4 regions of the Leptolyngbya sp. FACHB-261 genome follow, and region 4 is predicted to be linked to each of the others. Evidence: predicted binding sites of a transcription regulator. Region 4 holds the regulator's gene; each other region holds the start of a gene.
The links. The regulator HrcA, encoded in region 4, represses chaperone genes, less so after heat shock. The targets are predictions, from matches to a motif close to ANTTAGCACTCNNNANTNNNGAGTGCTAANT.
Positions count from the first base shown of each region.

Region 1: the regulator HrcA is predicted to act here: its motif matches at 3,802-3,832, upstream of H6F94_RS11180 (Rqc2 family fibronectin-binding protein).
Region 2: the regulator HrcA is predicted to act here: its motif matches at 3,251-3,281, upstream of groES (co-chaperone GroES).
Region 3: the regulator HrcA is predicted to act here: its motif matches at 2,464-2,494, upstream of groES (co-chaperone GroES).

Region 1 covers NZ_JACJPL010000018.1:404,321-411,423, reverse strand. The annotation lists gene H6F94_RS11205 (PAS domain S-box protein) at 1-287, opposite strand, end outside; gene H6F94_RS11200 (response regulator transcription factor) at 673-1,359, opposite strand; gene H6F94_RS11195 (hypothetical protein) at 1,951-2,475, shown strand; gene gmk (guanylate kinase) at 2,598-3,206, opposite strand; gene remA (extracellular matrix/biofilm regulator RemA) at 3,402-3,668, opposite strand; gene H6F94_RS11180 (Rqc2 family fibronectin-binding protein) at 3,851-5,578, shown strand; gene rseP (RIP metalloprotease RseP) at 5,933-7,024, shown strand; gene nth (endonuclease III) at 7,027-7,103, shown strand, end outside.
Region 2 covers NZ_JACJPL010000026.1:653,187-660,289, reverse strand. The annotation lists gene trpD (anthranilate phosphoribosyltransferase) at 1-938, opposite strand, end outside; gene groL (chaperonin GroEL) at 1,046-2,683, opposite strand; gene groES (co-chaperone GroES) at 2,845-3,156, opposite strand; gene H6F94_RS18990 (hemerythrin domain-containing protein) at 3,449-3,919, opposite strand; gene H6F94_RS18985 (hemerythrin domain-containing protein) at 4,111-4,560, opposite strand; gene H6F94_RS18980 (hemerythrin domain-containing protein) at 4,774-5,808, opposite strand; gene H6F94_RS18975 (DNA topoisomerase IB) at 6,043-7,103, shown strand, end outside.
Region 3 covers NZ_JACJPL010000024.1:320,660-327,762, reverse strand. The annotation lists gene H6F94_RS16010 (photosystem II high light acclimation radical SAM protein) at 1-483, opposite strand, end outside; gene H6F94_RS16005 (hypothetical protein) at 553-732, shown strand; gene H6F94_RS16000 (DUF1830 domain-containing protein) at 742-1,110, shown strand; gene psb34 (photosystem II assembly protein Psb34) at 1,461-1,640, opposite strand; gene trmB (tRNA (guanosine(46)-N7)-methyltransferase TrmB) at 1,790-2,419, shown strand; gene groES (co-chaperone GroES) at 2,555-2,866, shown strand; gene groL (chaperonin GroEL) at 2,928-4,580, shown strand; gene H6F94_RS15975 (Sll1247 family protein) at 5,046-6,461, shown strand; gene H6F94_RS15970 (trypsin-like serine protease) at 6,515-7,103, opposite strand, start outside.
Region 4 covers NZ_JACJPL010000015.1:206,513-213,615, forward strand. The annotation lists gene H6F94_RS07155 (NAD(P)/FAD-dependent oxidoreductase) at 1-1,018, shown strand, start outside; gene H6F94_RS07160 (STAS domain-containing protein) at 1,483-1,785, shown strand; gene H6F94_RS07165 (ketosteroid isomerase family protein) at 1,977-2,414, shown strand; gene H6F94_RS07170 (hypothetical protein) at 2,421-2,975, opposite strand; gene hrcA (heat-inducible transcriptional repressor HrcA) at 3,160-4,341, shown strand; gene H6F94_RS07180 (hypothetical protein) at 4,644-5,243, shown strand; gene H6F94_RS07185 (amino acid ABC transporter permease) at 5,324-6,058, opposite strand; gene H6F94_RS07190 (basic amino acid ABC transporter substrate-binding protein) at 6,081-6,980, opposite strand.

The sequences.
Region 1 (7,103 bases), on a different contig from region 4:
GTGAAAATATCTGCAGCTTCAATTTCAGTTTCAGACAGTGTGAGCACCTGCCGCGTCATTAAGTCACCCAGGGTCACGGTTTGTGCAGGACCTATTTTTGTAAGACCTGCTGCGGTAGCTCGGACCACGTCTCGTTCTGTGAAAATTCCTGCTAATTGTTGTTTTTCTAGAACCAAAATATAGCTCGTCTGGCTCTGTCTCATGGCTTGGATCGCAGCTTGAATCGAAGTGCTAGGAGCTAAGCTGAGGAGGCAAGGTTGCATAACTTGAGCGAGAGGTGTTTCCATAGAACCTAAAAGCTAGGATGTCTTACACCTGAATTGCACAGGTAGATGAGATGCACCACGAAAATGGTTCTCTGAGAAGAACTAACGTGTCGGCCTATAGCCTAAAAAAGTGCCCAGAGAAGTACCTAAAGAAGGGATTGATGCAGATGATAGAAGCCAGGGTTTAGATGCTAACCCTCGTTCTGAATTCAAGGTAGAGTTTGACCCCGAAGTTGACCCCAAGCTGAATTCCAAACTTGATTCTGAGATTACTAATAGACTCTATTCACGTCTTAGCTGCTGTGCCCGAATCGTCTTACCCCTTTGGCCTATGGCTTCGGTATAAAGGAGCGGTGTAAAGAGGTGTAAAGAAGAGATATGAGTAAGATCAGGAAACTATTGAAAGTTAGATTAGATGGTGCTCACGAGCGAACTGAATAATGGCACCCCGATTCGACAGATTTAGTTTAACGCGGATGTTCGCGACATGCCCCTGTACTGTTCGCATAGAAAGATGCATTTTCTCAGCAATTTGCCGATTGCTGAGACCGTTAGTTACCCAATAAAAAATCTCTCGTTCAGCGGTACTCAGCTTAGCAATGGGTGATCCTGGTGCAAGCAAGAAATTGACCAATTCTCTAGCTTGATCAGGACCATCTACTGCTACTTGGGTTTGGCCATTGTCAAGAAACTCTGAATCGGATGGTAGATTGGGCTGCACCCGTTGCATCCGCTTTTCAATGCGTAAAATCAGCTCTTCTGTCTCAAAGGGCTTGGTCAGATAATCGTCAGCACCCACCAATAAACCTGCCACGCGATCTTGGGGCAAAGTACGAGCAGATAGGAAAATAAAGGGCAATACCTCAAGCCCCGGCGACTGTCGAACCTGTCGGCAGAGCTCCAAGCCATTGCAGTTAGGCATGGCTACATCAGCAACCACGATGTCAGGTTCTGGCGCTACTGTGTCCTTGAGGATGTCTAGGGCCTCTAAGCCATCTTGGGCAATTTGAACCTTATAGCCCCTTGCCTCCAGCAAGATCCTTAGAATCTCGGCGAATTCAAGATCATCATCTACAACCAGAACCCGTGTCATCACAACTTTGCTATCCAGCTCTAGGATCTGAACCTGCGCAGGTTGTTTTTACAAACCGGAGTTAACTGCTCTAAAACTTTAGAGATGAGATAATACATTTCTTGCTCTTCCAATGCGACTCTGGACTGCGGAGGATATTCCCTTTTCGGGGCACTAGAAGCACCATCTGGCCTCGCATGCCACCGATCCTACACCCGGATTTTCTAAATCGACCGTAAAAACTTTATATAATACAGTATTGTTAAACACTCAAGATACTCGAAAATTCAACGCTTTTAAAAATTGATGGCCGCAAATGCGCTTAAAGAATGAGTATGTGCTTTCAGGATTCTGAAACAGCCCGTGGTAAAACGATGGCGGTAAAGCTGTTGTGCTCCTGAACGTGCTCTTTCTTGAAACTGTCTAATTTCATAACGTTTAGAACTTAGGTATCCGTAGGTTTTAGTAAATTCTTAATTCATTACAATGTCTTGGACACAACCTAGATCAGCTGATATTCTAAGCCTAGGATTCAGCTTGTAATCTCTACAGGTTATAGAGAATTCAAGAGATGTTCGTCAATAGATGTGAACTTGAAGAGCAATCTCTTGGATGAATGATCAGAAAACATCAAGTTGCCAAACCTCTAGCGCTAGCCAATTGTCAGTCCGTAGTTCAGTCTCAATTGCCTACGACTTGAATTCTTATAACTTGAGAAAGGTAGACACAGGGGCGATGCAATATATCAACTTTGTTCAAATTCTTGAGTTGGCTCGTCAGGCCGGTTTGCTCTACAGCGAAGACATAAGCTGGTTGCAGGAGTATTGCTCTGGCTGGATTGTGCCAATGCTCGAAGAAGAGGACTTGAGCAATGTCAGAGCTTTAGAAACTCATGTCCAAGCCGTTCAGCAATTGTTAAAACAAATACATTCAAAGCGGCAAGACCTGCTGCAACCGGCCTGGACCTCACCTAATATGCTGCCTCATGAGGTCGCTCAGGTAGAGCAAGAACACTTCATAAATATCTGGCTCAAGTTACCCCAGCTAGAGGGGTTGCAGAGGGTTCTGGAGTCCCTTCTACACCAAGGTATGATCCAGCTAGACCAGGTCTGGCAGCAGCAGATGGTCGCTCGTTAAGGCAGCTTTGAGCCAACTGCTTGCTGTACTCTCACTGCTTGACTGATTTGCTGGGCAATCACTCGGCCCCACTCAAAATTGCCTGAGCCTAAGATTACCCAAGTTCAAAATCTACCCAAGCCTTAGCTATGGGAGGACAACAACAGAGGCGTGGCAAAGACAATGTCCTCTAGTTGCTGAAGGGCGCTCTCAAGCTCTTGATTCACTAACTGCACATCAAACTCAGCTGCAGCACGCAACTCCTCTCGCGACCGGGCAAGCCGTCGGGCAATCGCGATGTCAGAGTCTTGACCGCGAGAGCGCAGACGGCGTTCCAGTTCTTCCCAAGACGGTGGCAGCACGAAGATGCGCAACGCTTGTGGGTAGCTCTTGGCCACCTGCCGCGCTCCCTCTAGCTCGATCTCTAGCACCACCTTCTCGCCTCGCTCCACCCGCTCCAACACCGGCTGTCGAGGCGTGCCATAGCAGTTGCCCGCATACTCCGCCCACTCTAGAAACTCGCCTTGCTCGACCCACTCGGCAAACTGCTCTCGACTGAGGAAGTAGTAGTGTTGGGCGTGAACTTCGCCAGGACGAGGGGCGCGAGTGGTGGCAGAGATGGAAACAAAGAGGTCTGGGTGTTTTTGGCGCAGGGCTTTGAGAAGGGTCCCTTTGCCAACGCCACTAGGGCCTGTGAGAACGATGAGTTTGCCTGGTGCCGAACTTGCTGCCAAACGTGGTGCCAAAGTCACCTCTCAGTGTCTAAAAATGGGAGTGAGGATGGGGGTTGTCCGGGTTGATGAGCCTGTCGTTATCTATATGTATTGACTGGGTATTGGTCTGGAATTTGTGTGTCTGGGCTCTAGATATCCAGATATCCACAGCTAAGGAGCCCGAGCTATAGATCCCGCCGGTTTGTAGAAATGGAGCCAATAAACAGGAGACTTCTACTCGTCTGAGTGACTGTCTTTGCCGATGACAAAGCGGTTCGCCACAGTTTCAGGTTGGATGGCTGAAAGAATTACATGGCTAGAGTCGGTAATGATCACAGCACGGGTGCGACGGCCATAGGTCGCGTCGATTAGCTGACCCCGATCGCGAGCATCGCTGATGATACGCTTGATAGGAGCGGATTCCGGGCTAACAATTGCTACCACGCGGTTGCCAGACACAATGTTCCCGAACCCGATGTTGATCAGCCGGATGTTGTCCATGGCATACCTTCATATGGGTGGGAAGCTTATAAAAACTTAACTTCTGATTTGACCTCTATGGTATCGAGAATCTTTAGAGGTCAACAAGTCAGAAAATGACTGAAATAGGCCAATTTGTGCTGTTTCAGGTCATACTTGCCACTTTCCAGCCTGGAATATTCACTTTACGCTGAGCTAAGCCCTTGCAAGCCGTCGATTTCACTACATTGGTTGCCGCTGTCGAAGAACTGCGTCAGCTTTGGCTACCCGCCCGGCTTGAGCAGGTCTATCAGCTAGATCGCACCACCTTGGCGTTAGGCTTGCGCACCTTGCAGAACCGAGGTTGGCTGACCCTATCCTGGCATCCTCAATTTGCGCGGCTACACTTGGGCGATCCACCGCCGCGTACCCCCGACACCTTTACCTTTAGCGAGCAGTTGCGCCATGCTCTCAATGGTTTAGCGCTGGTATCTCTGGAACTAGCAGCTCCCTGGGAGCGCGTCTTGGACTTACAATTTGCCCGTCGGCCTGGGGACTCGGTGATTTGCCATCTCTACGCCGAAATCATGGGTAAGTACAGCAATCTAGTGCTGGTCGATGCTCAGGGTCTGGTGGTCAGCGTGGCCCATCAGGTGAGCGAGAAGCAGTCAAGCGTTCGGCCCGTGCTAACTGGGCGTCCCTACGAACTGCCGCCGGCGCTCACAGCTACCATGCCCAGCCTCAACGAGTCTTTTGAGCGCTGGCAGGAGCGTGTGGCTTTAGTGCCAGGGCCGCTCAAGCGCAACTTGCTGCAACCTTACCGAGGTTTGAGCTCGCCTTTGGTGTTGTCGCTGATCCGTGAGGCCAGGTGCCAACCGGAAACTTCAACGGCTGACCTGAGCTCCGAGCAGTGGCAGAATCTGTTTGCTGCCTGGCGCGATTGGCTAACCGCTCTAGAAACCCGCAAGTTTACGCCCGGTTTAACAGCAACGGGCTACACCGTCTTGGGCTGGCAGTTGCGCGGCCCGACTCCCGATGTCCAGACCCTGCTAAATAGCTACTATCAGCATGAAGTCGCGACTCAAACTTTAACCCAGCGTCGTGCCCAAGTGCTTCAGGTGCTCGGCAACCGTTTAAGTAAGCTGCAGACCAAAGCGCAAACCTTTCACGATCGCCTCGGTCAATCTGACCGGGCTGACGAGATTAAGACCCAAGCCGATCTGCTCATGGCCCATTTGCAGGAGTGGCAACCGGGCTTGACTCAAATCGTGCTTCAGGATTTTGAAACCGGCGAACCGATAGCCATTCCCTTAGATCCAGAGCGCAACGCGGTGCAGAACGCCCAGTTGCTCTACAAACGGCATCAAAAGGCCCGCCGTGCCCGCGAGGCTGTCGAGCCTCTGCTCGCTCAAGTGGACGAAGAGATCCAGTATCTGGAGCAGGTCGAAGCTGCGGTTCAACAACTGGGGACCGAGAAGGCTGACCGACTAGCCCTAGACGAAGTCCGCGAGGAACTCATTCAGCAGAACTATCTAGAAGATCCTGACTACCGACCGGCCAAAGGAACACCTAGCTCGACTGCCGAATTTCACCATTACCGCACGCCTAGCAACCTAGAAATTCTGGTCGGACGCAATAACCGCCAGAACGACCTGCTGACCTTTAAGATCGCAACTGACTATGACCTATGGTTTCATGCTCAGGAGATTCCCGGTAGCCATGTGCTGTTACGCCTGGAACCTGGGCAGGTTCCTGACGAGGCCGACCTCAAGGCAGCGGCTGATGTAGCTGCCTATCACAGCCGAGCGCGGCAGAGTGAACAGGTGCCAGTGGTCTACGTGCACCCGTCCGATGTGCTGCGACTGAAAGGGTTTCGGCCCGGCATGATCACCTACCGCTCGCAGACTGTGATCTGGGGACAACCCAATCGGGTGAAAAGTCAGGAGACGTAAATTTTCTTTGCTATCCGGTCGTATCTCTTGTTACACTATCTGCAGTAAGGATCAGTACCAGAGTGCTGCTGCGGAATCGTACAGCAAGCTCGGGTGACTTCCTATGTTTAGAGACAACGAACGATGAACCACGGGAGCAGCCTGCCGAGACAAACGGGCTGCTTTTTCTTGTCTAGATTCTCTGGCCTGGCCCTGGCTAAATCCAACAGCAAACGGAGAAAAGCTGGCTTGGAATTAACCATTTTCGGCAATTCTAATCTCGATTTCAGGTGGGGGCAAGAGGTCCGGGTACGGGCAACCGAAAGCAAGAACCCACTGGCTCAGTAAGATTAAGAAGACACTTACTGGTTGGCTATGTTCATTCTGGCGGCGATTGGGGTTTTAGCTCTGCTGATTGTGGTTCATGAACTGGGTCACTTTCTGGCAGCTCGCTGGCAGGGGATCCACGTTAACCGCTTCTCGATTGGCTTTGGGCCTATTCTCTGGAAGTACCAGGGACAGCAGACCGAGTATGCGCTGCGGGGGTTTCCCTTGGGTGGCTATGTCGGTTTTCCAGACGATGACCCTGACAGTACTATTCCTGCCAACGACCCTGACCTGCTAAAGAATCGTCCAATTCTGGACCGGGCGATTGTGATCAGTGCGGGTGTGATCTCTAACTTACTTTTCGCTTATATCGTCCTAGTAACCCAAGTCGGCTTTGTCGGCGTTCCCGTTGGCGTTCAGCAGCCAGGGATTACGATTCAGCAGACCACAGTTAGTGCTGAGACACCTTCGGCAGCTCAACAGGCTGGCCTAAAAGCCGGCGATATTGTGCTGCAAGCTGGAGATCAAGAATTGGGAGCCTCTGAGCAGGTCAGCCAGCAATTCACCCAGCTGATCCAGTCCAATGGCGAGAAACCCCTGCCCCTACGCGTCAAGCGGGGCGATGAGGTCCTGGACCTGACAGTTCAGCCGCAGCGGGTAGACGATACTTATCGGATCGGGGTCGTGATTGGCCCGAACGCGATTGTGCAGTACCGCCGTCCCCAAAGCCTGGGGGAGCTATTTAGTCAAGCCACCAACGAGTACCAACGGCAGACGCTTGGCATTTTGCAGGGCTTAGGGCGCTTGGTGAGCAACTTCAGTGAGACGGCAGACCAACTTGGCGGTCCCGTGCGCATTGTGGCTGATGCCTCTCGCTATGCCCAAAACGACTGGCGCACACTGTTCACGATCACCGCAGCCATCAGCATCAACCTGGCGATTATCAACATTCTGCCCTTACCGGCGTTAGATGGCGGCCAATTGTCATTTCTGTTGGTGGAAGCGGTTCGTGGTAAGCCCCTTCCGGAGACCATTCAAGCTGGCGTGATGCAGACAGGGCTGGTCATGCTACTAGGCTTGGGCGTGTTTCTGATCATCAAAGACACCCTGATGCTGATTGCCCCTGGTAGTGTTCCTTAAGCATGGCCGTTGCCCGTAAGCTCGCCGCTAAGAAGCAGCGGGCGCTAGAGATCTTGATGCAGCTTAAGCGTCTCTATCC
Region 2 (7,103 bases), on a different contig from region 4:
CCTCCCACTCGCAAGGCAATCGCAGCATTAAGCGCGACGGCGTCTCGTTGGGCTTGAGTTCCTTGTCCCTGAAGCACAGCCTGTAGGATAGCGACATTCTCCTGAACATCCCCGCCTTTGAGAGCACTGAGGGGAGCGGGCGCTAGGCCAAACTCGCCAGGCTGAAGCACTGAAGGCTGAACTTGGCCAGCCTCAACCAACGTTAAATCAGTAGCATCGCCCAACCCTGCCTCATCCAATCGCTCACGGCCATGCAACACGACTGCCCGCTGCAACCCCAATTGCTGTAGGGCTTCAGCCACTGTGTCTACCAAGGCTCTACTGTAAACGCCGACTACTTGGGCAGTCGGATACAGTGGGTTGACCAACGGCCCCAGCAGATTGAAAACAGTACGGACTTTAAGGGCTTTACGGATAGGCACAACGGCTTTCATAGCTGGGTGCCAACCGGGAGCGAAAAGAAAAGTAATCCCTACAGCCTGTACAGCTTCGCGAATGCGCTTGGGCTCGGCAGTCAGGTTAACGCCCAAAGCCTCCAATACATCTGCAGAGCCGACCTTACTGGAGGCAGAACGATTGCCATGTTTAGCAACTGGGATTCCCTGGGCAGCAACCACAAAGGCCACTGCAGTCGAAATGTTGAAGGTGCCAGAGCCGTCCCCGCCGGTTCCGCAGGTATCGATCAGCAGGGGTAGGCCGAGAGGAGTGCCTGCGGAGGCTTTCTGTAACACTCGCGCCATGCCAGCCAACTCCTCCGCTGTGACCCCTTTGGCTTGAAGGGCAATCAGGAGGGCACCTGCGAGTGAGGGAGGAAGGGTGTCAGTCAGCCAGCAGTCCATCAACGCTTCCGCTTGCTGGGCTGAAAGCGACTGCCGATCCAGCAATTGTTGGAGTAGCTCTGGACCCAAAACCTCAGTCGATAAGAGGGTAGACGACATATTGACCTTCATCTCCAGTGACTGGCACAGCACTTCAAAATACCAGAAAAAAGCCGCCCCTACAGGGCGGCTAATTTTTGAAGTGTTAACGCTTAGCGAGAACTCGATTAGTAGTCGAAGTCGCCGCCGCCCATGCCACCCGCACCGGCGGGAGCACCTTCTTTGGGCTCGGGCTTGTCAACCACGATGCACTCGGTGGTCAGGATCATGCCAGCGATCGAAGCAGCATTTTGCAGCGCCGAACGGGTTACCTTAGCAGGATCAACAATGCCTGCAGCAAACATGTCTTCGAACTGGTTGCTCACCGCGTTGTAACCGATGTTGAAGTCTTTTTCCTTCACACGCTCGGCAACTACGGCGCCGTTTTGACCGGCATTCTGAGCAATCCGCTTCAGGGGAGAGGTCAGAGCCCGAGCCACAATGTTGGCACCGGTTAGGGCCTCAGCTTCCAGGTTGGCAGCAGCCCAGGTTTCCAGTTCGGGAGCCAGGTGAGCCAGGGTAGTACCACCGCCGGGGACGATACCTTCTTCCACTGCAGCCTTGGTAGCGTTGATCGCATCTTCCAAGCGCAGCTTGCGGTCCTTCATCTCGGTTTCGGTTGCTGCACCGACCTTGACGACAGCTACACCACCAGCCAGCTTAGCTAGACGCTCTTGCAGCTTCTCTTTGTCGTAGCTGGACTCAGTCTCGTCCATCTGACGGCGGATCTGCTCGCAGCGAGCCTTGACTTGGGCTTCGTTGCCTTCAGCAACGATCGTAGTGTTGTCCTTGGTGATCGTGATGCGACGGGCTTTGCCCAGCATATCGATCTTGGCAGTGTCGAGCTTCAGACCTGCGTCTTCGGTGATCAGTTGACCGCCAGTGAGCACAGCAATGTCTTCCAGCATCGCTTTGCGGCGATCGCCAAAGCCAGGAGCCTTGACAGCAGCCACGTTCAGCACGCCGCGCAGACGGTTGACGACCAGGGTGGCGAGAGCTTCTTTCTCAATATCTTCAGCAATGATCACCAGAGGACGACCAGCGCGAGCAACCTGCTCCAGCACGGGCACTAGATCTTGCACTAGGGCGATCTTCTTGTCGGTGATTAGGATGAAGGGCTCATCCAGGACGGCTTCCATGCGCTCGGTGTCGGTGGCGAAGTAGGGAGAGATGTAGCCTTTTTCAAAGCGCATCCCCTCAGTGATTTCCAGCTCAGTCGTCATCGACTTACCTTCTTCGAGGGAGATCACACCCTCTTTGCCGACCTTATCCATCGCGCTAGCGATCATTTCGCCAACTGCTTCGTCGTTGCCAGCAGAGATGGCACCAACTTGAGCAATGGACTTGGAATCTTCAACCGGACGGGCATGGGCTGCGATCTTATCAACCAGGAAAGCAGTCGCCTTATCAATACCGCGCTTGAGGGCGATGGGGTTTGCACCAGCAGCAACGTTGCGCAGACCTTCTTTGACAATGGCGTGGGCCAGAACCGTAGCAGTGGTGGTGCCATCACCTGCAGCGTCGTTGGTCCTAGACGCGGCTTGGCGAATCAGCGAGACGCCAGTGTTCTCAACGTGGTCTTCGAGTTCAATTTCTTTAGCGATCGTGACCCCATCATTGATGATTTGGGGAGCACCAAATTTCTTCTCTAGAACCACGTTGCGGCCTTTGGGACCGAGGGTTACGGCGACGGCCTCTGCCAGAATGTCCATGCCTTTTTCGAGGGCACGACGAGCGTCTTCGTTGTAAATGATGCGCTTAGCCATAGTTGTTACAGATTCCAGAGGTGGGAGTTAAAGGACAAGTAGAGAAATAGAAGGGCAGTGGGCAAGAATTGCAGAGAAAGCCCAACTGATTAGAAATTGCTTCCGCACGCTTTAGCCAACCATTGAAGTGGACTGGCTAAAGGTGAGTTGACGAGTGAACCTTAGTTCACAATCGCTAGGATGTCCTTCTCTGCCAGCAGCACAAACTCTTCGCCGCCGAGCTTGATGTCGGTGCCAGCATACTTGGAATAGAGAACCTTATCGCCAACTTTGACTTCTAGTTCCTGGCGGGTGCCATCTTCGTTGCGCTTGCCAGGACCAACAGCCGAGATCTCACCGACTTGGGGCTTCTCCTGAGCAGCGTCAGGCAGGAAGATGCCACCAGCGGTTTTTTCTTCTTTGCTGCTAACTTTCACGAAAACACGGTCGCCCAACGGTTTTACCGTGGACACACTCAGAGACACAGCTGCCATAACTACCTCCAATGGTTCAGAATGCTGGAAATCAGGGGGTGTAACTCTAACCGGTGGGCACTTTGCCACCGTCGTCAGAGCAGCCCGTCTTTGACCTTAGCACTCTCGGACTTCGAGTGCTAATTTAGCGAACTGACCCTGCTCCTTGCAACTGACCCACTAGTACGGTTTCCCGAACGCCGATTTCGGGAAAGCCGTCTCGGGCGGTATTGAGTCTGCAGCGTAGAGCTGCCCTCCGGGATTAATTAAATTCAGAGGGCTGGAGGAGTTGAGGAGTTTTTTATGGCAGAGTCTAGAGGGAGTGGGGATCTGTAATCATGTCCTGAACTTGGGCTTCAGCGGACTCGACCTGAGCCGCCATCTGCTCCAGTTGCTGCTGACTGATGTATTGGCGCACCTTAGGGAACAGTTCGTTTTCCTCTCGTTGCACGTGGTTCTCTACCGTCTGCTGGAGCTGACTGAGTTTGGCTTTGAATTCAGGTGCAACAAATTTAGGTGCGGTAGAGCCAAGGGCCTTCAATTCCTGCAAAAACTGCCGAATTGCCAGATGTTCCTGATAAAAAGCAGCGACCAAACTTTCAGTATCTGAATTGCGAACGGAAGGATAGAAGAGACCTTCTTCCGCAGCACTGTGAGCTGTTAGTCCCTCATAGAGCTGATGAAAGTAAGCCTGTGCTATTTGAGGATCATCTGTTTGCTTGAGCTGCTCAAATAGAGTTGCGGCTTGTTGATGGTCAGCGTGTAAATTGTCTAGTACATCCATAGCAACTCCTGAGGGCTCTATGAGGGTTGTAACTATGTTAATGGGGAAAACTAAAGAAATCCTATTAAAAAACAGGGGAGCTAAGCACCCCCGTCCCTGATGATTTTGACTAGTTCATGGACTGGCCATCAACTCTTGATTCAACTCATTGACGATAAGCATCAACCTTCTAAATCTATTAGCCAGCTTTATTAGCCCGCTGCTAGTTCGTTCTGCACTTCAGTCTTCATCTGTTGAATCTGATTTCCCATAGCCTCTAGCTCTTCTTTGTCGAGGTGATGACGCACTTTGGGAAAAAGCTCATTTTCTTCCTCAGCAACGTGATGCTGCACTGCTTGCCTGAGCTGGCTTACTCTTGCCTTGAAGTCTGAGGCACTGGGGCTAAGGTCGTAGATTTCCTCTAGCAATTCCTCTACAGACGCATGCTCACCGTAAGCCTCGTCAATCAGCCCTTCCGTATCTTGAAAGTCTTGGACGGCTGGGTAAAAAATTTCTTTTTCAACTAAGCTGTGCTCTGACAAGGCGTTGTAGATTTCCTCAAACAACTCGCCTATTTCTTGAGTCCCGCTAGCGTTCTCGAGTCGAGTAAACAGCGCATCAACTTGCTTGTGGTCTCTCTTGAGTAGCTCCAGAACGTTCATTTTGATTGAACTCCAAATGACTTGCTTGATGATAGAAATTTATTAAGCCTATTAAGCCACTTCTAAGCTGCCTCATTCCAGGTGCTTGATTAGGGTACTTGAGGCCGAAAAGTAACGGGGGGTAAAAATACCCCCCACATCCTTCACAGGTTCACTAGGTTATCTATACACCTTTTCTGCAAGGTTTGAATTAAGGTGAGCCTTAGGCAACGATTAGTTGCTAACCTTCATCTCATCTTGCACTTGGCTCTTAGCTTGCTTAAAGCGGGTAGCCATTTGCTCGCTCTGTTCGGTGCTGAAGTTGTCGCGAATCTTGGCAAACATCTCGCTCTCTTCTTGACGGACGTGATCCATCACCATGTCACGGATGCGACGAATCTGATTCTTGAATTCAGAAGAAGAGGGGCTCAGGGAGCGGGTGCTTTCCAACAACTGCTTTAGTTCAGCTTGCTCATCGTACAGCTCTTGGGTGTTGCTGTAGTAAGGACGAACAGCAGGATAGACCACTTGCTCTTCGGCAATGGAGTGAGCGGTGAGGTCCTTGTAGATCTGACCGAAGTACTCCTGGAGCTTCTGAGGATCATCAGTGGCTTCAACTTCTGCGAACAGCGTGTTGACCTTATTGTGATCCAAGCGGATGACATCCTGGATGTTCATGTCCTGCTTGTCGGTGCTTTGGGTAACCACACTACCAGCAACACCGGTCAACGCAGCAACAGCATCCTGAACGCGGCCCCACAGACCTTGGTCGGGATCCTTACCGGTCAGCTCACGTACGCCCAGGATTTCCAGGACGCCTTTAAGTTGCTCTTGGTGAGCCCGGTTTTCGAAGTTGACTGTGTTGAGAGGAGCGATAGCAGCTTCGATATCTGCACCCACCACTTGACCAGCCTTATGAACCAACAAACCAGCCATGGTTTGCTTGTGCTTGAGCAGTTCGTGCTGACCCACTTTCTCAAAGATGGTGAACTCTGAGCTGTCCATCATCTGACGGGCTTGCTCGACGACCTTCATCATCGATTCTTTGGGTTCGCCCTTGACGCCGTACTGAACGATTACGGTGTCCAGTACACCCATGTTTTTCTGGTCATCTTGTAGGAAATCTCTCAAGCGCTTAGAAATTTCTGGATCATCAATAGCAGCTATAAGCTTTTGCTCATTTTCAATCAAAAGATTTTGAAGAGCTTTCATATCAGCAAGCTTAGAGGCAATTGCCGTGCGCTTGGTATCGTCAAGAGTCAGGACCATCTGTGTGTTCTCCTCTGAATAGTCGCTAACTTGAGATTGTCACGGGACTTGGTGGGGTCCATCCATCTTTTGATGGATTAGCAAAAAGCCCATAAAAGAGCCTGCTAACCCTCAGAAAATCAGCCTTTCTTTACTCCAAATTTTGATACTTTCTGGGGATACTGATAGCCTTTTGCACTGGTTAAAATAACGAGACTCTCAAGCATTCCGCTGGGTGCTCTGCTGTCATCGGTTATGAGCCAATCTGTTCTGCCTCAACCTCCCCTTCAAGAGGTAACTCAGCTTACTACTGAGATTAAAGTTGATCCCGTTCAGTCTGCTGAAGCAGTGGGCTTATGTTATGTCACTGACACCGATCCCGGTATCCAGCGTAAGCGTGTAGGTAAGGGCTTCAGCTATATCGGTCCAGATGGTGAGAAAGTTCGAGATCCTAAAGAGATCAAACGAATTGAGGCACTAGCTATCCCACCGGCGTGGCGAGATGTTTGGATTTGCCCCTTGTCTCACGGTCATCTTCAGGCCACTGGGCGCGACCCAAAGAAACGCAAACAGTACCGGTATCACGAGCTTTGGCGCACCGTTCGGGATCAAACCAAGTTCACGCGCATGATTGCTTTTAGTGAAGCCCTGCCGCAGCTGCGAGAGCGCCTAGAACACGATTTGGTCCTAGCAGGTTTGCCGCGGGAAAAAGTGCTGGCAACTGTGGTGCGATTAATGGAACTCACACGCATTCGGGTGGGCAACGAAGAATATGCTCGGACTAACCAATCTTTTGGTTTGACCACTTTGCGCGATCAGCACGTTGATATTTCAGGTTCGTGCTTGCACTTTCATTTTCGTGGCAAAAGTGGTGTCGATCACGACATTGAAATTAGCGATCGACGCTTGGCTAGAATTGTGAAGCGCTGTCGCGATATTCCAGGCTACGAACTCTTTCAGTATTTAGATGAAAACGGTCAGCGCCAACCTATCGACTCGGGCGCTGTGAATGATTATTTGCGCGAGATTACGGGTCAAGATTTTACAGCCAAGGACTTTCGCACTTGGTCAGGCACCATTTTGGCAGCGTTAGAACTTGTAGAACTGGGAGACTTCAGCTCGGAAACTCAGGCCAAAAAGAATGTCGTACAGGCAGTCAAGAAAGTTGCTCAGCACTTGGGCAACCGACCTGCTACTTGCCGCAAGTATTATGTCCATCCAGCAGTGCTGGATACTTACATGGCCGGTAATTTACTGCAGGCTCTAGAGCAAGAGATTGAGCAGGAGGCCGAATTACCCTACGCTCTACGGCGTGA
Region 3 (7,103 bases), on a different contig from region 4:
CAGTTGCTCGTAGAAAACACTAACTGCGCCACCGCCAACCACAGTTCGAGCCGCAGGCCGATACTGCCGAGCCCGGCGCGTAGCTCGACGAATCAACCCCAGGTTGCGCCACAGCTCGGTGTAGTAAGAGATGAACAGACGCAGTCCCTTGAAGGCTCCCCGTAACTTGATAAACAGGTTACGGGAATAGAAAAACTCAAAAGAGTTCTGGAGCGGATTGCCTGCCCGTCCACCCACAGGCGCATAGATCTGAATGTCTCGCCAGGAAAAAACCAGCAGGTCCGGGCGAAACTTATCCACACAAGCGTCTAGGGCTGCGCCAAAATCTACCGGCGGCACAGCTCCCAGGTCGAAAATTCGCTGTTGCACCTGGGGAAACAGCTTGTGTACGTGATCGGCTAAATAGACAACCCCAATCGGAAAAATTGGATTACAGGGCAGCCGAACGTAAAGAATACGCTCTGGAAGGACGGAGCTGGACATAGCACTCAGAACCAAAGCATCCGAAGCTTGAAGCGAGAACGGCCAGCCAGACAAAGTTGTCTGAGTGTAGTGTTCACACAACTTTACGATACACCAGATCGAGGAGTGCGTGCCTACTACATCGCCAGTACGCTGCCAGTACACCCGTTCACCCCTGAGATCGGTAATGGGGTTTACAGCCCTCGGGGATCAGGGGGTGTTAGCCTCCAAAGGCATGGCACTCGTTTTATCAACTCGGTTATAGGCTAAGCGTGATTCATGGCTCAAGTTTTTGATCCGGTGCCCAGTGATGGTGAGGGCAAGATTACCTGCTGCTATGTCAACGCCACCAGTAAGATGCAAATTGCTCGCATCACTAACATCCCAAACTGGTACTTTGAACGGGTTGTGTTTCCCGGTCAGCATCTGGTGTTTGAAGCAATGAGCAGTGCCCAGCTAGAGATCCACACTGGCATGATGGCAAGCTCTATTCTCTCAGATACGATCTCTTGTTCGCGGCTGCGACTGCAAGAAACACCGGCATCGGCAGCCACAAAAGAGGCTCCTGATAGCTCCCCCGCCTCACTATATAGTGAGGCCGTCACCCTCCCTGCTGACGACACCATCTTGCTACGCGCTATAGATTAGCTAACAGGACCCCGTTGGTAACTAAATTGGCAGCAATCTGAACGCTTCAATCACTGCTGGGGGGCAGTCGGTGGGGGCTAGCGAGTGGGGGAGTCAACAAAGGTAGTCGGCGCAGGTCGTCAGCGTAGGCTGAAGTCGCAAAGTTGAGCTTCATTCTGAACTTCGCTCCGAACTCAATTGCCGGGAACTTCAATCAAGCCACAGGAGAGAACCACTTGGCGTGGAGGCTGCGCAGTCTTGGCACAACTCGTGTCTTGAGTAATGACGGTCTGGCGAGGGTCGAAATTCTACCCCCTTCCTAAATTAGCTAGCCTTTAAAGCCCAAGCGAATGTTGATCTGGGAGGTTGAGCTAGGCCGCTTGGGATGCCAGGTAGGCAACCGTAATCAGCCCCCCTATCAAGATGACCGCTGCAACAATGGTCAGCAAGTAGCTGCGCTTCTGCGACTTAGTGGGTGGCTCAGCAACGTACATCTTGGGCTCACTGGCAAAATTGTTGAGCAGGCCGCTTTCGTCTTTGCTGTATGGCATTGCTTCTTCTTAACGTTTTGTTTAGGCAACAGTAGCAAGGTTCTGCTGGATGGTGAACACCTGCTCAACAATCTGTAAACTTATGTAGCGTCTGGTAAATCGCTATCCTAAGAAGGCATCTTTCCCGCAAACTTTTCTGAACGATTATCGTGAGCCCCGTTCGCGTTCGTGAGCATGTCAACCCCCTCAGCCGTAAGTACCGCACGGCAGTAGAGCCGCCGAACTGGGAGGCGATCTACGCGAATCCTGCTCAACCTCTGCACCTGGATATTGGCTGTGGCAAAGGCCGTTTTCTGCTGGCTCTGGCCCAGCAGCAGCCGGACTGGAACTTGTTGGGGTTGGAAATCCGTGAGCCCCTGGTAGAGCAGGCAAACCGCTGGGGCCGCGAACAGGGGTTAACTAACCTGCACTATCTGTTTTGCAACGTCAATCTGTCGCTGCGCTCGCTGTTTCAACCCGGTGATTTAAGCGCTGTGACTATTCAGTTTCCCGATCCCTGGTTTAAGCAACGCCATCAGAAACGCCGGGTGGTGCAGCCTGAGCTAGTCACTGAACTAGCGCTGCTCTTGGTGCCCGGTGGTCGAGTATTTGTGCAGTCAGACATAGAAGCGGTAGCACTACAAATGCGGGAGCGCTTTGAGGCTGACCCTGCCTTCGTCAATCTGGCGGGGACTGGCAATTGGATCGCTGATAACCCGCTAGGCGTGGCTACCGAACGGGAGTGCTCTACCCTCGAGCGCGGGCAGCCTGTCTATCGGGCTTGGTTTGAACGTTCGTGAAACCGTACCTGTTAGGACGGTCGGCGCAGGAGTGGAACGCGCTATATTGGCACTCGGGATTGGAGAGTGCTAACGCTTGACTAATTCCGATTGTGGAACGTGCGCAACCAAGTTTGTTGGAGGCATTGAACGGACGTGGCTTCTGTGACTTTACAGGGGGGGACCCTCAAGCCCCTGGGCGACCGCATCCTGATCAAGATTGAGAATCAGGAGCAAACGACAGCGGGTGGCATTCTGCTGCCAGACACCGTGAAGGAAAAACCGCAAGTAGGCCAGGTGAGCGCAGTTGGTCCTGGTGTGAAAACCGATAAGGGTGAGCGCGTAGTGCCCGAAGTCGCGGTTGGGGATCGGGTCCTGTACTCCAAGTATGCAGGTACCGAGATCAAGGCAGATGGCACCGAATACCTGCTGTTAGCCGAAAAGGACATTCTGGCGATTGTCGAGTAAGGGTCTTGACCCCGTCCCGGTAAACCGCCCATTCACATCTATTTGAGAGCAACTGGACATCATGGCCAAGAAGATTGTATTTGACGAAGAATCTCGGCGCGCCCTAGAACGCGGGGTCAACGCCTTGGCAAACGCTGTCCGTGTCACCCTCGGTCCCAAGGGCCGCAACGTGGTGCTGGAGAAGAAGTATGGTGCTCCTCAAATCATCAATGATGGTGTCACCATTGCGAAGGAAATTGAGCTAGAAGATCCCCTCGAGAACACGGGTGCTCAGTTGATCCGTGAAGTTGCCTCCAAGACCAACGATGTGGCGGGCGACGGCACCACCACTGCAACGGTGTTGGCTCAGGCAATGATCAATGAAGGTCTCAAGAACGTTGCTGCTGGGGCCAACCCAATCAGCATTCGCCGGGGCATTGAGAAGACAGTTGCTGCCCTAGTAATTGAAATTGGCAACCAAGCGAAGCCGGTTGAGGGCGCTGCCATTGCTCAAGTTGCCACGATCTCTGCAGGCAACGACGAAGAAGTCGGCAAGATGATCTCGGAAGCTATGGACAAAGTGGGCAAAGACGGTGTGATTACCGTTGAAGAGTCCAAGTCCTTAGCGACTGAGCTGGAAGTAGTCGAAGGGATGCAGTTCGACCGGGGTTACATCTCGCCCTACTTCGTGACCGATTCTGAGCGCATGGTTACTGAGTACGAAAATGTGCGCATCTTGATCACTGACAAAAAGGTCAATGTGATTCAGGACCTCGTGCCTGTGCTGGAGCGCGTGGCTCGCGCCGGTCAGCCTCTGATGATCATCTCAGAGGATGTTGAAGGCGAAGCTCTGGCCACCCTGGTGGTCAACAAGCTGCGCGGTGTGCTCAACGTGGTAGCTATAAAAGCTCCTGGCTTTGGCGACCGTCGTAAGGCCATGCTGCAGGACATTGCCGTGCTCACAGGCGGCCAACTGATCTCTGAAGAAATGGGCTTGACCCTAGAGCGCGCTGAGCTGGAAATGCTGGGCGTGGCGCGGAAGGTCACAGTTGCTCGCGACAAGACCACGATTGTGGCTGGCACCGATAACAAAGCCGACGTTGAGAAGCGCATCGCTCAGATCCGCAAGGAACTAGATGCCACCGATTCTGACTACGACAAAGAAAAGCTCCAAGAGCGTTTGGCGAAGCTATCGGGTGGTGTCGCCGTGATCAAGGTCGGCGCTGCGACCGAAACCGAACTTAAAGACCGCAAACTGCGCATCGAAGATGCGCTCAACGCAACCAAAGCTGCAGTTGAAGAAGGCATCGTCCCTGGCGGTGGCGCAACCTTGATCCACCTGGCTAAGAAGGTCGCTGATATTCGTCCTAGCCTCGACAAGGAAGAGCAAATTGGCGCTGATATCGTCGCCAAGGCTCTAGAAGCACCGCTGCGTGAGATTGCTAACAATGCTGGTCTCGAAGGTCCGGTCATCGTCGAAAAGGTGCGTGACCTTCCGTTCAGCCAGGGCTTTGACGCGCTCAAGGGCGAGTTTGTCGACATGATTGCCAGTGGCATTGTCGACCCGGCTAAAGTTGCTCGCTCTGCGATTCAAAATGCTGCCTCTGTTGCGGGCATGGTGCTGACCACCGAGGCCCTGGTGGTTGATAAGCCAGAGAAGAAGGCTGCTGCTGCGCCAGATATGGGCGGCATGGGTGGCATGGGTGGCATGGGTGGCATGGGCGGCATGATGTAAGCCAGGCTTAGTTGAGGTCTAACAAGCTCTAAGCCCAGGGTTTTGCCTAGGTCTCGTTTGGTTCAATCGAACTCAAATTGACTCAAATTGAACCAAATTAACCTCAACTCTGTATCTCAAGGCCACGAATGAACTCAAAACCCCCTCACTGCTAATGCTAGAGGGGGTTTTGAATGAGTTAGGCTGACGCCGAGTCGAGATTTGGGCTCAGCTCTGAGCTAGCCCTGAACTGGGGAACCTGTATTGAAAACGGTTCCTGTCAACCGCAAATATGCGGGTAATCAACCGTTAAGGTAAAACGGTCAGGGGCTTTACGTATCGCAAATTCAGGTGATAATGCTGTTGTGTGTTCTGGTCAGGGTTAACCAGGGTAGTTTGACACACCGCCAGTTAACAGCGGTTGGGTCAGGTTGAGATAGGTAGGGTGCATTCAGGCTTACCACCAGAAGACATTAGGCAATTCCTGTGATCGCTTCTACCAATTCAAAACGCTTTCTCTCACTAGAATCCGGAGCGGATGGGGGGCGTCCGGAGGAAACTGAACATTTGGCTGGAACCTACCATCTAGCCGGTGCCCAGCAGGCTCTCTACTCCTATTTCCTCACAATCGTCAAGCAGTTACCGCCGGAAGACGCTCTTGACCAGTTTCGCAAGGTATTCGTGCAGATCCGGCCTGGTTCTGTGCCCCAAAGCGTTCTGGGCTGTCTCAAGCAGATTCTGAGCGCTAATGATGAGCAGGAGTTTCGCTACACCTTGCGGCGTTGCTGTTACATCCTGGTCAATAACTGGCGGTTGACTACCCAGCACGAGCCGATCGGCAAGCTAGTGCGCATCTTCGACGATCCCTCGGTTGAGCAACCGGCGATTTCGGGATCCCTGCGGCGCTTACGAGAGTGGCTGCGCAACTTCACAGTTAGCCCCGACTACGATCAACTCAAGCTTTCAGCGCAACGCTACGACGACGCCCGTGTTCACTGGACCTACCGCTATACGCCCTACCTGTTAATGCTGCAGGAGGTAGACCAGAAAACCCCGATTGAGCAGCGCCAAGCTGCTCGAGGCTTAGCCCGTCGCTGGAAGGAGCATTTCCGCCGCGATTTGGCCCTATTCAGTGTGCGAGCTGAGGCCAATGGGGTGCCCGTGGACGAACTGAAGAACCCAACGGCTCTGGGCTCAGATGCGGTCCGCTTGATCAAAGGTATCCTGGCTCGGCACTACAGCTGTGATTATCAAAACCTGGCTCATTCCTTTCTGCAGCAAACCCAACATCTCAGCTTTGCTGCCTTCAAGCAAAGCTTGTGTGAGTATTTGATATTTGCAGTGCGCGATGGCTTGGTGGTGCAGATGTTGCGTAACCAGTTGCAGGCTCGGTTGGATAGCCTCTACCCTGAGTACGACAACAAACCGATGACGCGAGCTCTGCTGATTCGGGTGTGCAATCAGTTAGTAGATTGTCTAACGCTGGAGCGAAATGGGAGGGCTAGTTGCTTGTTCAACTCCTTAGTGAGCAGCTATCCCCTGACGCTAGTGATCTTGCTAGTCAAGCTCATTTTGATCTGTCCTAATAGCCGGGCTCACTTAGAAGCTCGCATCGCTGGCATCATCAGTGTGCATCGCGACCATCGAGAAGAAGACTGCCGTTGGCTGGTCGGTTTCTTGGAGATGTTTCAGATTACCTTTGCGGTCTACGCCGAAAACATTCGCTATAACCTGCTAAGTATGCAAGGGGCAACTTCGCCTGATCTAGATCCGCTGACTCTAACTGGCCAACGTATTTTCTCCCAGTCCCGCTGGGAAGGCAGCGAAGAAGAGGTTTGCAAGCTGGCTACGCCCCGTTTTCATCAGGCTCCAACACCAATAGGGCTAGAACCTGAATTCTAACTGCCTGCTTATAAGGTGCTAAGCCTCATGCCAACTTCTGAGAAAAGCTAAAGTCAGTGACCGGTTTTGGGGCGACGACTCATGCTAGCGAAAGCAGTTAGCAAACAGGTCAACAAAAGAGCCCTGACGTTGCTGGATTCAGGAACTTTGACATGGTTGTCAGGGGTGAGGATGCTATCAATCCAACTGGCGTAGGTTGAGACTCGGGTGTCACCGCTGAACTCGCCAAAACTAGAATTAGTAAAGCTATCTACGTCCGACTCGATGGCACCAAACCCGAACGAGGTGACTCCGGCAATCAACCCCTTGATCAAGGTTGGCCCACCGGAATCACCTGAAGCTGAATTAATTTCATTGAGCCCTAACCCCAAATCAGCGATACCAAAAGACACGCCAAAGGCATCATTGGTGGCTGAACCATTGTCGAAGTCGTAAGCTAAAACGGCATTCGGTAAGATACCACCAAAGACTTCGCCAGAGGCATCGTAGATATTTTGACCAGACCGTTTGGCACCATCAGAAATGGTATCTCCTTCAAAACCAGTGCCGGTAAGACCATAGCCAACTTTGGTGCCAACTTTGCCAATCTCGTCAGTTTGCCGATAAATGTTGTAGCGCTCTGCATTGGAAGGAGCTGCTGAG
Region 4 (7,103 bases):
TTTGGGCGGTGGGCCAACTGGGCGCTCCCTTGCAGTAATCTCGCAGCACTACACCGACCCGACCCTGGTGAAGTTGGCACGGACCAGTCTAGAGATTTTCAGCCACTTTTCCGAGCACTACAAGGGTTCAGCCGGTTTCGTCAAAACTGGGCTTGTGGTGTTAGTACCGCCCGCACAGACGCAGAGTCTACACCAAACTGTTGAAATGCAGCAGGGTTTGGGTGTACAGGTCAGCGTGTTTAACGCCACAGGGCTTGCCAGTCTGGATGCCCGCCTCTGCACTGACGATGTTGGCCTCGCCAGCTATCAACCGGGTGCCGGTTATGCAGACCCTGTGCAAACAATGGCGACACTGACTGCTAGAGCTAGAGAAGCAGGCGTTGATTTGCGTGAGCAAACATCTGCTGTAGGGTTAAAAACCGGAAGCAGTACACATACCGTTGAGACTTCTGGTCTTGATGGTGAGCTCGAGATTTCAACCCCGGTCGTCATCGACTGTGCAGGTCCCTGGGCAGCACAAGTGGCCCAATGGGTTGGTCTAACTCTGCCTTTAGTGTCCTGCCGTCAGGTGATGGCTGTTCTACAACGCCCCTCGGACTTTGGCGTGCCACACTTGAGCGTGAATGACTTCGTTCACGGCACCTCGTTTCGGACCCAAGGTTCTGACACCTTTGTCGGCTGGTTTGATCGTGGCCAGACCCAAGATCCGATTGACCCAGATCAGTTCGATGACAGCGTCCCTGGTGAGCGTTTGGCTCCCCTCCAACAGAAATGGCAGAAGCGCTACCCTAGTAGCCAGCCAGCCATCTTGCGGGGAGGCTGGAGTGGTCTGTACGATGTCACTCCAGATTGGATGCCGATTATTGACCAAATCGGCCCTGAAGGCTTTTATGTCTGCTGTGGTCACAGTGGGCATGGGTTCAAGTTTGGCCCTTACTTAGGACAATTGATGACCCAGTGGATCACACAGGCACCGCCAACCGAACTCAAACCGCTAGGTTTGAGCCGCTTTGCTTAAGCAATTTAAGCAGCTTTGCGCAAGCTAAATTAACCTTACGCAAGAACGCCGGTAATTCACAGGTTTGAGCCAGAAACCAGCAACTCACAATCCGTAGAACCTGGGTTGTGAGTTAGAAGCTTTAAGTAATTAACTATACCTATGCCCATCTAGAATTTGAGGGAAGGCTAAAACATCAGTTTTAAGGTTGTCGGAGTCATAGCATTAAGTTTTTCGGGTGGAGAACAGCTAGCGACTTCTACAACATTCTGCGCCTACAGATTGGTTCGCCAAGTATATAAGTATCTGGTTTACCTAGCATTAACCATCATGTTTGCAACTGGTAGCTAATGTCCTGAGCTAGGTAACCCACAGAACTAGTTAGTTTCCGCTGCCCCAAGTGTCAATCATCAAGGCGCACTCCTGCCGAGTGCACCAATTAGCTCGGCCATCTACCTACCTTGCTCGAGAACCTTGTGAGTATTATGCCGACTTCCGTTAATTCAGAGCTAACACAATCGACGGTTGTCCTAAGAGTTCCAGGGCGACTTGATGTTATTACAGCCAAATTTCTAGGCCGCGATCTCAAGGCTAATGTACAGAAAGGCACCTACGTAAAAATCGATTTGTCGCAAACCACATTCATCGATTCGACAGGAATAAATACTATTCTTGAGGGCTTGATTCAGGCCAAGAAACGCCAAGCCAAAATTGCGCTCAAAGGTTTAACTCCTCAAGTTCGAGTTGCACTTGAGCTAGCGGGGGTCTTAGCGCATTTTCGTCAATAGCTTTTGCTAGCTTGAACTTTGCTTGAAGACTGCCATTTTAAAGACTGCTATGAGGGTCCTGAGCTAAAGTCAGGGCCTTTTTTCTGAGCACCGTTTTACAGATTTAGTTCAAAGTTTAGAAAATTCTACCTAGAGGTGCAGGTCAAAAGTTGCAATTCGCTCAAAAATGACCTGAATGCTATCGGAACCCTATGTCAAACTCCGATTCCCAGCTCCTGACAGCTCAAAATGATTCGAGCCCTACGCTAATCATTGAGGGATTGACAGACCAGCTTGCCATCCTACGTTACTTCGAGACGATCAACGCAGGTGATTTCGAGGCGACCGGGCTGCTATTTGCCAGTGAAGGTGCAATGTATCCTCCCTTCGAATCGCCAGTTGTTGGGCCAACCGCAATCAGTACTTTCCTTCAAGCAGAAGCTCAGGGCATGCAGCTTCAGCCGAAACAGGGCTTAGTCGAGTCCCTAGCTGATGATCAAACTCAGGTCCGGGTCTCTGGCAAAGTGCAAACCGCTTTGTTTGGGGTGAATGTTTCCTGGCAGTTTGTGCTGAACGCTGAGGGACTGATCGTCTCTGCCGTTGTCAAATTGCTAGCCTCTCCAGAGCAACTGTTGCAGCTAAAAGGCTGAGCGATCTTACTCTGGCAACTCAAGTGTCTGGTTTCGGCCCAGGATAGTGGGTCGACCAGCTTGAATACGCACGGTTTGATTAAGAGAACGACGACCTGGTGCTGCTAGCTCCAAGGTATAAAGCCCAGCCGGAATGCTAGCAGAAGGCAGGGCCGGCACCCAAAGCCAACCAGCGTTGAGGGTATCTTTACGCACCAGTAAGGTTCGAGTCTTGCGGGGATCGGCGTAAAGCGTCGCTTGAAAACCAGGGGGATTGACTACCACCGCCAGCCCTCGATCAATTTGTGCCCAGTTCACCTTCGGCCTCGGCACATTGGCCTTAGGGGCAGTATTAGAGCTCGGAGCAGCGGGCCTAGACGCTTTGCCCAGACTGTTGATCCCCACGAGCAGACCCAGGATAATCACGCTTGTAACAGCAGCAAACTGAAGCCGTCCTGCTAGCCTAGCGCCTCGCTCCTGGGTAGCCTCGCGACTAAAAGAGGCAGGGTAGCGTTGCTCCAGGCCATTTTCTGCATCAGGAGGAAGATCAGGCGAGGGTCGACGAGAGCGGCGTTGGGTCATAGCAGTAAAACAGGCACTAAAACAGTAGTAAAACAGGGGATCAGCAAAAGGCGACCAAACAAGGGTCAAAGAGAACGATGTTATGATCAACACATTTCAAACCGCCACTTCTATTCATACTGGAAGCCAATCGGTCTAGTACAAACTCCCTTTCCCTCTCGTTGATCCTGATTCATGTCCATATATGAAGGTCAAGTTGACCAGTCGCCAACAGCGCATTCTTTGGGCAACCATTCAACGTTACGTGGCAACTGCTGAACCTGTAGGGTCTAAAGTCCTCGTCGATGAATACGATTTTGGGGTCAGTCCAGCGACAGTTCGCAACACCATGTCGGTGCTGGAGAGGTCAGGCTTGCTCTACCAGCCCCATACTTCAGCGGGACGGGTTCCCTCTGACTCAGGCTACAGAGTCTATGTAGACGAGCTGATTACGCCGCGCGGCACCTTGGTACAGGATCTGGAGTCTTACTTGGCTCAGCGCCTAGGCTCCACCAATGGTCCGCTATCTGAATTCGATCGCAGTCCTAACCTGGAAGCTCTGTTGCGAGGGGCAGCTCAGTTGCTGGCCACCGTTAGTGGCTGTATTGCCTTGATCACTATCCCTCAACCGCACACAGTTGCCATTCGGCACTTGCAATTGGTGCTGGTGGCTGAGCGTCGTGTGATGGTGGTGGTAGTTCTCGACTCCTACCAGACTTACTCAGTTTTGTTGGATCTGCCGACGGATTTCTGCGACGAAGCCAGTTCAACCCAAGACAATTCAGATCTGGACCTTGAGCACGAACTGCAAATTCTGACTAATTTCTTGAATACTCATCTACGTGGGTGTTCTTTGAGCGAGCTAGTCGCTTTGGATCGCTTTGATCTCAGCCAAGAGTTCCATCGCTATTCAGAATTTCTGCGGCATCTGCTGGCCTTGTTAATTCGCCACGGTAACACCCCCCGTGTAGGCCGCATTTTGATTAGCGGGGTTGCTGAAGTCTTGCGGCAGCCTGAGTTTTCAGAACGACAACAGGTCCAAGCCCTAGTTCAGCTCTTGGAAGAAGAGCAAGAGCAACTCTGGCCCTTGATCTGCGAGTGGTCTGATAGCCTGGGCCTGCCGCAGATCGACACTTCTGAGCCTAATGGCGTGGAACTGAACCAGCGCCAGGGCATGATGCCACGGGTTTCTGTGCGTATCGGCTCGGAGAACCCGCTAGAGCCCATTCAGAACTGTACACTCATCTGTTCTGCCTACTGTCTAGACCGCGTTCCAGTCGGCAGCGTTGGGGTCTTAGGTCCGACACGTCTACCCTATGAGCGGGCCATTGCCTCAGTGCAGGTTACGGCTAACTATCTATCCAACGCGATTGGTCAATCGGCCTAATCTGTCTATTTTTAGGCTTCGATCCCGTTGAAATCCCTATTTCTGGATGTAGCCCACTTCCAGGGTTAGTGAGTAAGCTGGAGGGGTAATTTCTTGATACAGCTCCCGTTGCCCGTCCTCCTGGAGCTACCGAGTTAACGCTAAACCCAAAGCTTCGCCTGTCTCTGTAAGTTCAAGCTTCACGAGGCTGGCTACTCCTTAAGAGGCAGCCTTAATCTCTGGTTTTCGCCACACTGCTGGTAGCTCAGCGGGTCCGGTGCGGTAGCTTTTTAACTTTTTGCCAGTGACTTCAGGATGCCTGCATGAATGCGACCAAAACCTACCCTGCGTTGATCGTTGCCTTGGTCGCTCTGTGTGGAGTTGCTGCGCTTGGTATACCTCAGGTCAACCGCTTACTCAGTTCAGGCCCTGAATCAGCCAATGCTCCTGGAGCACCCGCCGCAGGCGGGACGGCGACGGAGCTACCCACTACCGCCTATGTCGTCCCTGACGAACCAGCCCGCCGGATGAATACTCCAACTTCCATTGATGCAGCTTTACCGTCGCCCTCTATCGCTAAAAGCCCGGTTCAGGGGGGACAGGGAACTTTGCGCGTCGGCAATCAAACCGGCCATCCTGTACGCATAGTGCTGATGTTACGGTCCCAGAAAACTCAGCAGAGTAAAGCAGGGCAAAACCAAGAATCAGTGCATTGGGACTTTGCCCCCGGTGAGGGGGGCGTGCAGGGTTTGAAGCTCTCGCTACCAGAAGAGGCAGATTTGAAGGTTGCAGCAGGAGATGTCGTTGTGGCCTTTGCCATTGATGGCACCCGGCGCTACTGGGGGCCTAACGTGGTTGGTGAGACACCGGCTCCGTTTTGGAATTCTCAAACCCGCGAGTGGAGCATGGTGTTGCAGCCTTAGCCTTCGGCTAAACCTAACTGAGCTTAGAGCTTGCTGCACTAGGTAGGCCAAGTACAGACCTACCTCAGGCACAGAGCTAGCTATAGAGGCTCACCCAGCGCTGAGTCTCTGTTAGGAGGGGAACTTGGTGAGACAGCAACTCGCTTTGCAGGATCCATCCGACGCTCCAGAAAGCTGAAAGCTTGTGAGGAAACCAGCGTCAATGCCAGGTAGATCAGAGCGACAGCCGTGTAGATCTCGAAGGAGCGGTAGTTGCTAGCAACGATTAGTTGTCCCCGCCGGAACAGCTCCTCATAGCCGATAACTGCCACCAAGCTAGTATCTTTCAGCAGCGTAATGAACTCATTGCCTAGAGGAGGAATCATGCGACGCATCGCCTGGGGAAAGACGATGTAACGCATCGTTTGCACTGACCCCATACCCAAAGACTGGGCAGCTTCTGTTTGACCGGGTTCGATTGATTGGATACCAGCTCGCACAATCTCGGCAATGTAAGCAGCACTGTTAAGAGTCAGAGCGACCACTGCAGCAACTAGCCGGTCGAAGCGCAAGGTTAAACCAAACCCTTGAGTCAGGGCAGGTAGACCAAAGTAGATCATAAAGATCTGTACAAGCAGCGGCGTGCCTCGAAAAAAGTCGACATAGGCTCGCATCAACCAGCGGACCGGCGCAATTGGAGACAGACGGGCAATACCAATCAAAGAACCGGCAACCATGCCTAACAGGACTGCCATCGCAGTAATCTGCAAGGTGATCCCAGCACCGAGCAGTAAGGCAGGCAGGGCCTGCTGAATAATCTTGAGAGACTCGAACACAGAAGCTTACTCCGCAGCGGGATCAAGTAGCAGCCGGGGTTGGAGCCGGCACCGTTTCTGGTAACTGAGGGGGATCAGCATCAAACCACTTTCTGTAGATCTCGGCATAGGTGCCATCTTCAATCACTTTGCCTAACCCTGTATTTATCGCCTCTAGATTCTGAGAATTCTTGGGTAGAGCGATCCCATAAAACTCTTCGGTGAGCAGTTCCCCAACAACCTTGAGGTTTTTGAGGTTGCCACTCTTGATTGCGTAGAGGGTCACGGGTGCATCGTTGATCACGGCGTCAACATTTCCATTCGCTAGCTCCTGCAAGGCTAGAGGGGCAGAGTCGAAGGTGCGCACTTGAGCTCCTGAGATCTTGCCCGCTTCAGTAGCGCCGGTGGTCCCAATCTGAGCCGCAATTTTTTTGCCCTGCAAGCTATCGAACGAAGTAATGGCGGTATCGTCGGCACGAACTGCGATTGCCAAACCGGCCTTGAAGTAGGGCCGCGAGAAAGACACCGTCTTGGCACGCTCCTCCGTAATCGTGATCGCGCTGACTGCCGCATCTACTGTGCCCGCTTGTAACGCTGGGATGATCCCATCAAACGGCAAGCTCTGGAAATTGACGGTGAGCCCTGAGGCTTCGCCGATTGCCCGCAGTAAGTCAATATCGAAGCCTTCGAGGTCGCTGCCACCTGCAACTTGAGACTCAAAAGGCGGAAAGGCTGGTTCTGTTGCAACGGTGATGGTACCAGTCGCGGCAGGCGTTGCGCCTGTGGTCGCAGTCCCTGTCGTGGCGGTGGCGCCAGTCTCACCACCCGTTCCGCCACCATTACCACCAGCATTGCAGGCGGCTAGAACCAAGGTGCCACCTAACCCAACCAGGAACTGTCTCAAAAAGCGCGAACGGCTTAGTTTTCGTTTTGCTACAGACACTGAAGACTCCTTTACCACACTCAATAATCTAAATAATCAGTCGAACGCGTCTGAATCTTAAGGGGTCCGGCGGTTGTGAGCATCAGTGTAGGAGAAGACTTCAGCTCTAGACTGTAATTATCA